DNA from 2 places in the Bradyrhizobium sp. U531 genome. Region 1 is predicted to be linked to the other one. Evidence: riboswitches for the same ligand, from Rfam matches in the RefSeq annotation. Region 1 holds a riboswitch; the other holds the start of a gene.
What was found. Region 1 has a riboswitch for cobalamin ahead of QRQ56_RS11920 (energy-coupling factor ABC transporter permease). Riboswitches for the same ligand answer to the same signal wherever they lie in the genome.
Positions count from the first base shown of each region.

Region 1 (4,389 bases):
CGAGACGCCCTGCGCGACGATGCCGTGGTCGCCGGCGAAGACGATGATCGGCACGCGCGCGGCCCGCGGTTTGTCGGTTGCCTGCAGGCCCGCGAGCTCGATCGCGAGCTGCTCGAGCCGGCCGAGCGCGCCGGTCGGTTTCGTCAGTTGCGCCTGCCGCGCGATCGCGGCGTCGCGATGGACCGCGGAGATCTCGGGGCACTGTTGATAAATCCATTCGGGGAGCATGCTGCCTCGCCTAACGCGCGCGCTTGAGAATGTAGCTGTCCATGATCCAGCCATGCCGCTCGCGCGCCTGCTGACGCACTGCGACGATGCGCGGGCAGAGTTCGGCCAGCGCACCGGACATGAGGATCTGATCGGGCATGCCGAGATAGGCGCCCCAATAAATGTAGAGCCCGGCCGGATCGAGCGACTGGAACGCGGTGCCGCCGTCGAGCATCACGACGACGGTGTCGACGCCTGCCGGCCAGCCGCCCTCGCGCAAGCGCCGCCCCGTCGTGACCAGAAAGGGCTCGCCGATGTCGTTGAGCGGTAGCGCATGCACCGCGCACAGGGCCTGGATCGAGGTGATGCCGGGCACGACCTCGATTTTCGGCAAGGGATCGAGCCGGCGTGCAATGCGCAGCGAGGAATCATACAGCGAGGGATCGCCCCAGATCAGCAGCGCGACCTTGCCCTCGCCGTCGCGATGATCGGCGATCGCCTGTCGCCAGGTCGCCGCGATCGCATCGTGCCAATCGTCCACACCCTTGCGGTAGTCCGCTTCCTCTGCGTCCCGCACGGGAAGATCGAACTCGACGATGCGCGTCGTTTGGTTGGTCAGGACATCCGCACAGATCGTCCGCCTGAGATCGGCGAGATCGGACTTCGCCGTTCCCTTGCGCGGGATCAGGACGAGATCGGCGGCGTTGATGGCTTCAACGGCGGCGCGCGTCAGCTGGCCGGGATCGCCGCAACCGATGCCGATCAGGGAGAGCGTGAGCATCGCGAGCGCGAAGGGCGGCGGACCGCCCTTCGCTGATCTCTCAGGCCGCGTTGTGCAGGCGCGGGGTGACGAAGCCGGGCGCGGTGACGCCGCGCAGCGACTTCGCCAGCGCCAGCACGGCGAGATCAGCCAGCGGCTCGATCACGATGACCAGCGCGTAGGACGCCGCGAACGTAGCGATGCTCGCAAGGTTGCTCATCGCAAAGCCCGAGCCATAGAGAGCCCAGAACGCCACCCAGCCGATCACGCCGGCCTGATAGGTCGTCGAGAGCGCCAGCGCCTGGCGATACCTGAGATCGACATAGGCGGTGTTGCGCGGGATGATCCGTGAAGCGATCGCCTGGATCGCGAACAGCGGCACCAGCAGCGTCGTGACGTTCATGCCGTATTGCGGGATGTCCTGAGGCTCGAAGAACACGCCCTGCAGCAGCAGGCCGAATGCGAGGCCGAAGGCGGCGGGCGCGGCACCGAACAGCAGGAACAGCGTCGAGCCGAGGATGAAGTGCACTTCGGAGACACCGACCGGGAAGTGCGGCAGGATCTCGAAGAAGACGAAGACGAGAACGGTGGTCGCGAGCGTCCGGCCTGCGAACGAGCCGATGCCCTGCTCGCGCACGGTCTCGGCCGCGAGCTTCAAGGCAACGCCGCCTGCGGCGATGCCGGTTGCGTAACTCAACACGAGCTTGGCGCCCGTCACGATCCCGGGTTCGATATGCATGGCTCAGATCCTTCCTGCCGTCACACCCGACGGCCTTGGCCTCAAAACGTGCAGGGCCGGTCTCCTGGCTCGCGGTTCACTGGGTGCTCCGGCCTTCCCGAGCCTCAACGGCCCAGTGGCTGATCGAAGTCCCTCACCGCTTACAGTCGCGGGGGCGGCTGGGGTTTTGGGCGCCGCAACTGGGTCCGCCCACCCCCATTCCCGATTATGCTCCGACGCTTTGCGCCGCGTTGAGCACCATGCCTCTCCTGTGTGCCTCTTTCGCCGAGCCGGCGTCAAGTGGCGAGGCGCGGCCGGGGCGATCATGACGGATAATCCCCTGCCAGCGCGCCGAACAGGATCACGGCGGCGGTCGAGGGCGCGCCCCCGCGGGCAAGCTGCTCGGCAAGCTCGGCAATGGTGGTGCGGACCAGAAGCTCGTCGGAACGGCCGAGGGATTCGGCGACCAGCGCCGGGGTGTCCGCGGCGAGCCCGTGCGCGATCAATTTTGCGGCAAGCGCCGGAAAGGTGCGCCGGCCCATATAGACCACGGTCGTCGCTTCAGGGTCGGCCAGCGCCGCCCAATTCAGATTCGGCGGCAGATCGCCGGTGACGTCGGCGCCGGTCACGAACTGCACCCGGCGCGCGGTGTGGCGCCGGGTCAGCGGAATGCCGGCCTGGGCCGCCGCGGCACAGGCCGAGGTGACGCCGGGAACGATCTCATAGCCAATGCCGGCCTCGCGCAGCGTCTCGATCTCCTCCTCGAGCCGGCCGAAAATCCCGGCATCGCCCGACTTGAGCCGCACCACGCGCACCCCGGTTGCCGCATAGTCGACCAGCAGACGGTTGACGTGATGCTGCTTGGTCGAGGGGCGCCCCGCGCGTTTCCCCACCGCGACGAGATTGGCATCGGGCCGGGCCAGATCGAGGATCGCGCCGGAGGCGAGATCGTCATAGAGCACGACGTCGGCCTCGCGCAGCCGCGCGGCGCCCTTGAGCGTGAGCAATTCAGGGTCGCCGGGCCCGGCGGAGATGAAGGAAACAAATCCGCTCATCGATCCTCCGCGATCAGGTGAAAGAAGGTGCCGCTGACGTGGCCGCGCTGCGAGCCGCTCTCGGCGACGACGGCGCCCGTTGCATCATGCACGACCGCGAGCGGCGTGTCAGGCTGGGCAAGGATGGTCGAATAGTGAAACTCATGCCCACGCAGCCGCGCACCGGGGCGATGTCCCGGCATCGGCGCGGCAAGCGTTGCGAGGCGATAGCCGAGATGCATGCGGCGTTTGGCAAAGCTGGTCTCCAGGCCAAGCAGGCCCGTCATCTCGTGGCGGACACCGTCCGCGTCGGTCAGAGCGGTTCCGAGCACCATATAGCCCCCGCATTCGCCATGTACGGGCCGCGTTTCGGCGAAGGCCCGCAAGGCGCTGCGAAACCGGGCATTGGCGGCGATCCTGCCGGCATGCAGTTCAGGATAGCCGCCGGGCAGCCAGCACACGTCCGCGCGCGTATCAGGCGCTTCATCGGCCAACGGCGAGAACGGCACGATCTCCGCGCCCGCCGCGCGCCAGGCCTCCAGCATGTGCGGATATACGAAGGAGAACGCGGCATCGCGCGCAAGCGCGATGCGCTGGCCGGGTGGCACCACGTTCGCTCCGCTCGCCGCCGTCGGCGGCGACGACGACCAGCTGGCCGCGGATCGCAGCACCGCTTCGAGATCGACATGCTGCGCAACGAACCGTGCAGCCTCGTCGATCAGCTTTCCGATTTCCGCCTGCTCTTCGGCCTGCACCAGGCCGAGATGCCGCTTCGGCAGGCTGATCTCGGCATGGCGCGGCAGCGCGCCGAACACGGCGATGCCGGCGTCGACCAGCGCGCGCCGCACGAGGTCTTCATGCCGCGGGCTGGCGACGCGGTTGAGCACGACACCCGCGAGGCGCACACCGGCGCGGTAGTCGCGCAGGCCCGCCGCGATCGCGGCGGCCGTCTGCGCCTGCCCGGACGGATCGATCACCAGCACGACCGGCCAGCCCAGGATCTCCGCGATATCGGCGGTGGCACCGGTGCCGGACACGCCGCGCGCGGCAACGCCGTCGAACAGGCCCATCGATCCCTCGGCGAGCACGATATCGGCATCCGCGCCGCGGCTGACGAGATGCGCGATGGTGCCGCGATCCATCGCCCAGCTGTCGACGTTGACGGAGGCGCGTCCCGTCGCAGCGGCGTGGAAGGCGGGATCGATGTAGTCGGGGCCGCTCTTGAAGCACTGCACGTTCAGGCCGCGATGGCGCCAGGCACGCGCGAGCGCCAGCGTCAGCGTGGTCTTGCCGACGCCGGAGGCCGGCGCGGAGATGACGAGGCCTGCCGCCATCACGTCGCCTCCGGAAAGCGCGGCTCGGTGCCGACCGGCCGATAGCGGCGGTCGTAGTCGCCGGCATAGAGGCGGCTTTCGTCGAAATGCGCAGCGCCGAGCGTCCTGCCGACCAGGATCAGGGCAGTGCGCTCCATCTCGGTGCCGACAGCGGCATCGAGCGTCGCCAGCGTCGCGCGCACGATGCGCTGCTCCGGCCAGCTCGCGCGCCAGACGATCGCGACCGGGCAATCCTTGCCATAATGCGGCGTGAGCTCGGCGACGACCTGGTCGAGCAGATGGATCGAGAGATGGATCGCGAGCACGGCGCCGGTCGCGGCGAAGGCGCCAAGCTTC
Region 1 covers NZ_JASVEN010000001.1:2,428,730-2,433,118, forward strand. Annotated here, with positions in the region: gene cobT (nicotinate-nucleotide--dimethylbenzimidazole phosphoribosyltransferase) at 1-228, opposite strand, end outside; gene cobF (precorrin-6A synthase (deacetylating)) at 239-988, opposite strand; gene QRQ56_RS11920 (energy-coupling factor ABC transporter permease) at 1,029-1,706, opposite strand; cobalamin riboswitch at 1,744-1,963, opposite strand; gene cobA (uroporphyrinogen-III C-methyltransferase) at 2,009-2,740, opposite strand; gene QRQ56_RS11930 (cobyrinate a,c-diamide synthase) at 2,737-4,053, opposite strand; gene cobM (precorrin-4 C(11)-methyltransferase) at 4,053-4,389, opposite strand, start outside.

Region 2 (4,389 bases), 1.3 Mb from region 1:
CGAGACCATTTCATTGAGACGATGCTCGGCGCCGAGATGCAGCGCATATTGGGTCTCGCTGCTGGTCAGCGGCAACGCGCCGATGTCGGCGTTGAACGGCGCGGCCGGATTGAAATTGTCGCGTGCGACCAGACTGGCGTTCTGCACCCGTGCGCCCCATGAGACGTCGGTCGTGGGGGCTACGCCCAATGTGTGCTGAAAATAGCCCGCGACCGTCTGCTGCCTGAGGTCGTAATTGTGCCAGGGCGTGAGCCCCTGCCCGGCGCCGCGATCCTGCCGAAAGCTCGCATCGTAATAGTCGATGCCGGTCAGCAGCTGCGACGGCATGCCGAACGCGAGGCTCTTCACGCTGAGCCGCGGCGTGATCGACCAATTCGTCAGATGAGACTCGACATAGGTCGAGGTGAAGAAGGCCGGAACGGGCAACGGGCTGGAGAAGAACGCGCTCTGCTGCTTCTTGTCGCGCATGCCGCCGTCGACGATGAGATCGACGCCGTTGACCAGCGTCTTGGTGAAGCCGGCTGTTGCGCTGAAACCTTGCTGGTTGGCGTAGTTGAACGGCGTGCTGGTGCCGCGCCTGTTAGCCCTGAGCTCGTCGAGGCCGATGGAGGGATCGACGGTGCGGCCGCCTGGCAGCCGCAGCTCCTGACTATCGCCGGTGATGGTGAGAAACCCGGTCAGGCCCGACGTGGTGTAATTGAGATTGCCGATGGCATTCTGCTGCGAATAGCGATTGTTGTCGCGATAGCCGTCGGTCCTGACCGTATTGCCGTAGAACGAGGTCGACCACGGGCCGGAATTGAGCGAGGTCGAGACGTTACCGAGCCTGGTGTTGAACGAGCCGAAGCCGGCCTCGATGCGCGCGGTCACGGGCGGGCCGCCGACGCCATTTTTGGTGACGATGTTGATCACGCCGCCGACCGCGTTGTCGCCGTAGAGCACCGCGCCGGAATTGCCGCGCATGATCTCGATCCGCTCGATGGAGTTGAGCGGGATGGTGGAGAGGTCCACCTGCGCCATGTCGACGTCGTTCAGCCGCCGGCCGTTGACGAGCACCAGCGTGTTGGCGGTGGCAAAGGCGCCGAAGCCGCGCAGGTCCACGCTGGTCTTGGCGCCGATCTGGCCGCCATAGAACGTCGTGATCTGTGCGCCCGGGGTCTGCGCCGCGATGATCTCGGCCAAATTCTGCGCCGGCGAATGCGCGATATCGGCGGCCGTGATCACGGTCGTGGCAGCACCGACGATGCCGCCATTGCCGGCGACGGCCTCCGCGCCGGACGAGCCTGTGCCCTGGCCTGCCGGCGCGACATTCGCGGTCGCCCGCAGCCGCCCGGCATCGCCCTCACCGGCTGCCCGGGCCCGCGTGCGGCTCTGATCCTCGGGCTGGGTCACCTCGATCGGCGGCAATTGCTCGGCGGGAGCCCGCTGGGCGAAGGCGGCGGACAGGTCGAGCGAATGGACGGAAGCGGATGCGAAGAGGCCGGCGGCAAGGCGCCTGGCGACAGAGATGGAACGGGACACGGTTGTAACCTCGGCATGACGTCAGTGGCACGTCACAGCGAACGAGGTTTCACCGGGGAGCGATGGATTGCTCCGGTAATACCAATGTCTGTACTCCCCGACCGACATCTTCGCGTGTGACCACGGCTGACGGCAGGTCTCCTGGCTCGCGGGTCGTGACCTCTACGTCGCCTTCCCAGGACCGAGTTTCCCAGTGGCATGAGACGAAAGATTCACCGCTTACAGTTGCGGGGGCAGCCGTGGCGTTGGGACAGTCCCGAAGCCAGGACATCCCGCACCACATTCCCTTTTGATCTCCGTGAGGAGAACCGTCACTGGCCATTTAGGGGCCAACGCAACGGCGAGTCAATCGAACGATCAGGCCAGCGAACAGCTCTGGTCGGACGGAAGCCCGCCGAGGGATGCACTTTGGTTCCGCTCCGCCTGGGCCGACAGAGCCTGGCGCAGCGCCGTCTCGAGATCCTGTTGCTGAAACGGTTTCTGCAGGATCGGAACGTGGCGGAAGTCCGCAAGCAGGCTGGCAGGGCCGTAGCCGGTGGCGAACACGTAAGGAATACCGCGCTCGGCGATGCAGCGCGCGACCTCGAAGGTCTGCCGCCCGTTGAGATTGACGTCGAGAACCGCGACGTCATACGCGAGCGCCGCCGCCTTCTCGAGCGCCTCGTCGACGCGCGAGGCCATGCCCGCGACCTCGCAGCCGGCATCGAGAAGGGAATCCTCGAGCAGCATCATCACCAGCGCCTCGTCTTCGACGACGAAGACCCGCTGACCCGCCAGATCGTTTTCAGGTTTCATGTGCTTCTCCCGGCATCAACGGTTGCAAGATCGAATCCGCCCTGGCTGGCGCGGATTTCATGGAGCGGTGCGCGAATGACGCAAACGACGCCTTCCGGCGCGAAGCGCAGATCGACGTAGGCGCCGCCGAACTCATGGGGCAGGCCTTGCTGAATCAGGCGCGTGCCGAAACCGCGGCGCGACGGCGCGAGCACGGCGGGACCGCCCCGCTCGGTCCAGCACAGCTCGAACAAATCGTCGACCTTCCAGGCGAGATCGACGGCCCCTGCGCCGTTCGACAGCGCGCCATGCTTGACGGCGTTGGTCGCAAGCTCGTGCAACGCCATCGAGATGGCGAGCGCCGCCGACGGCCGCATGCGCAAGTCCGGCCCGCCGATCGTGAGCCTCCCGCTCTCCGGCTCGGCATGCGCGGCGAGAGCCTCGGACACGACCTCTCTCAGCTCCGCCGATTCCCAGTTTTCCCGGACCAGCACGTCGTGCGCCTTCGACAGGGCGATCAGGCGTGCGTCGAACGCCTTGCGGCCGTCGGTGAGGCTCGCTGCGTTGCGCAGGGTCTGCAGCGCAAAGGACTGCACGGTGGTCAGCGTGTTCTTGACGCGGTGATTGAGCTCGTTGACCAGGAGCTCGCGATGGCGCTCCTGCCGCTTGCGCTCGGTGATGTCGATGGCGGCGCAGACCGCGCCCTGGAATACACCGGCAGCATCGACGATCGGAGAAGCCTCGAATATCGCGGTGACCGAAGCACCGTCGTCGAAGCAGAGTTCGAGCTCCTCCGCAGCGACCTGCTCTCCCCGCGCGGCGCGATGGAGCGGCAGCTCGGCCACGTCGACTTCGTGGCGATCGCGAAACACGCGGCAGGCGGGACGCTCGCCCTCGGGCCCGGACAGCGACATGTTGCTGTCCGCCCTGACCCGCAACAGCCGCGCGCCATAGGCGTTGCCGAAAACGCGCTTCGCCTCGCGATCATAGGTGAACCAGACCGCGGTCGGCACGGTGCCGACGACGGCCTCCAGCCGCGCGGCCTGGCGGCGCTGGATCTCCTCGGCATCCCGGCGAATGCGCGCCAGCTGCAGATTGGCGCGCACCCGCGCCAGCAATTCGCGCGCCGAGAACGGCTTGTTAACGTAGTCGTCGGCGCCGGCCTCCAGCCCCTCGACGCGCGCTTCCTCGCCGGCGCGCGCCGACAGCAGGATGACCGGCGATCCGCGCAAGCTCTCGTCGCTGCGCAGCGCGCGGAGCAGCCCGATGCCGTCGAGGCGCGGCATCATGACGTCGGACAGAACGAGGTCGGGCTGATGGCGCCTGACTGCCTCCAACGCATCCTGCCCGTCGGCAAAGGCTTCGACCCTGTAGCCCTGGGCTTCGAGCAGCCGCTTGACGTAGTCGCGCAGGTCGGTGTTGTCGTCGGCGAGGACGATGCGCTCGCCGCCGCCGCGCGTCGAGGCGTCCGGCGTCTCGCTCGCCCCTTCGAGCGCGACCTCGTCGCGAAGATCGGTGACGCCCGCCTGCTGCGGCAACCAGCGCAGCGCCTCCTGGACATAGGCTTCGACGCCGCTTCCGACCGGCTTCTCCGTCGAAACACTGTCGGCAACCCGCTCCACCGGCAGATGCGACAGTCCGAACGGGATCGTGACGGTGAAGACGCTGCCGCGGCCGAGCTCGCTTTCGACGGTGATGGCGCCACCATGCTGCTTGATCAGCTCGTGCACCAGCGCAAGCCCGATACCGCTGCCCTCGAACGTGCGCCCCTTGGCTCCCTCGATGCGATGAAAGCGTTCGAACACATGCGGCAGCTCGTCCGCGGCAATGCCGGTGCCGGTGTCGCGCACGCGCAGCTCGGCGGACTTGCCGTCGGCGCTCGGGCCCATCTCGACCGCGATCTCGCCCTCGAAGGTGAACTTGAAGGCGTTGGAGATCAGGTTGAGGACGATCTTCTCCCACATCTCGCGATCGACGTGGACGTCGTGCGGCAGTGCCGAACAGGCGATGCTCAATCGCAATCCGGCCCGGTCGGTCGCCGAGCGGAAGTTCGAGGCGAGCTCGGCGGTGAAGGCGGCAAGATCGGTCGGAACG
Region 2 covers NZ_JASVEN010000001.1:1,121,969-1,126,357, reverse strand. Annotated here, with positions in the region: gene QRQ56_RS05585 (TonB-dependent receptor) at 1-1,521, opposite strand, end outside; cobalamin riboswitch at 1,636-1,849, opposite strand; gene QRQ56_RS05580 (response regulator) at 1,879-2,316, opposite strand; gene QRQ56_RS05575 (response regulator) at 2,313-4,389, opposite strand, start outside.
Region 2: it holds a riboswitch for cobalamin, as region 1 does, so the genes downstream of both, QRQ56_RS05585 (TonB-dependent receptor) here and QRQ56_RS11920 (energy-coupling factor ABC transporter permease) in region 1, are expected to answer to the same signal.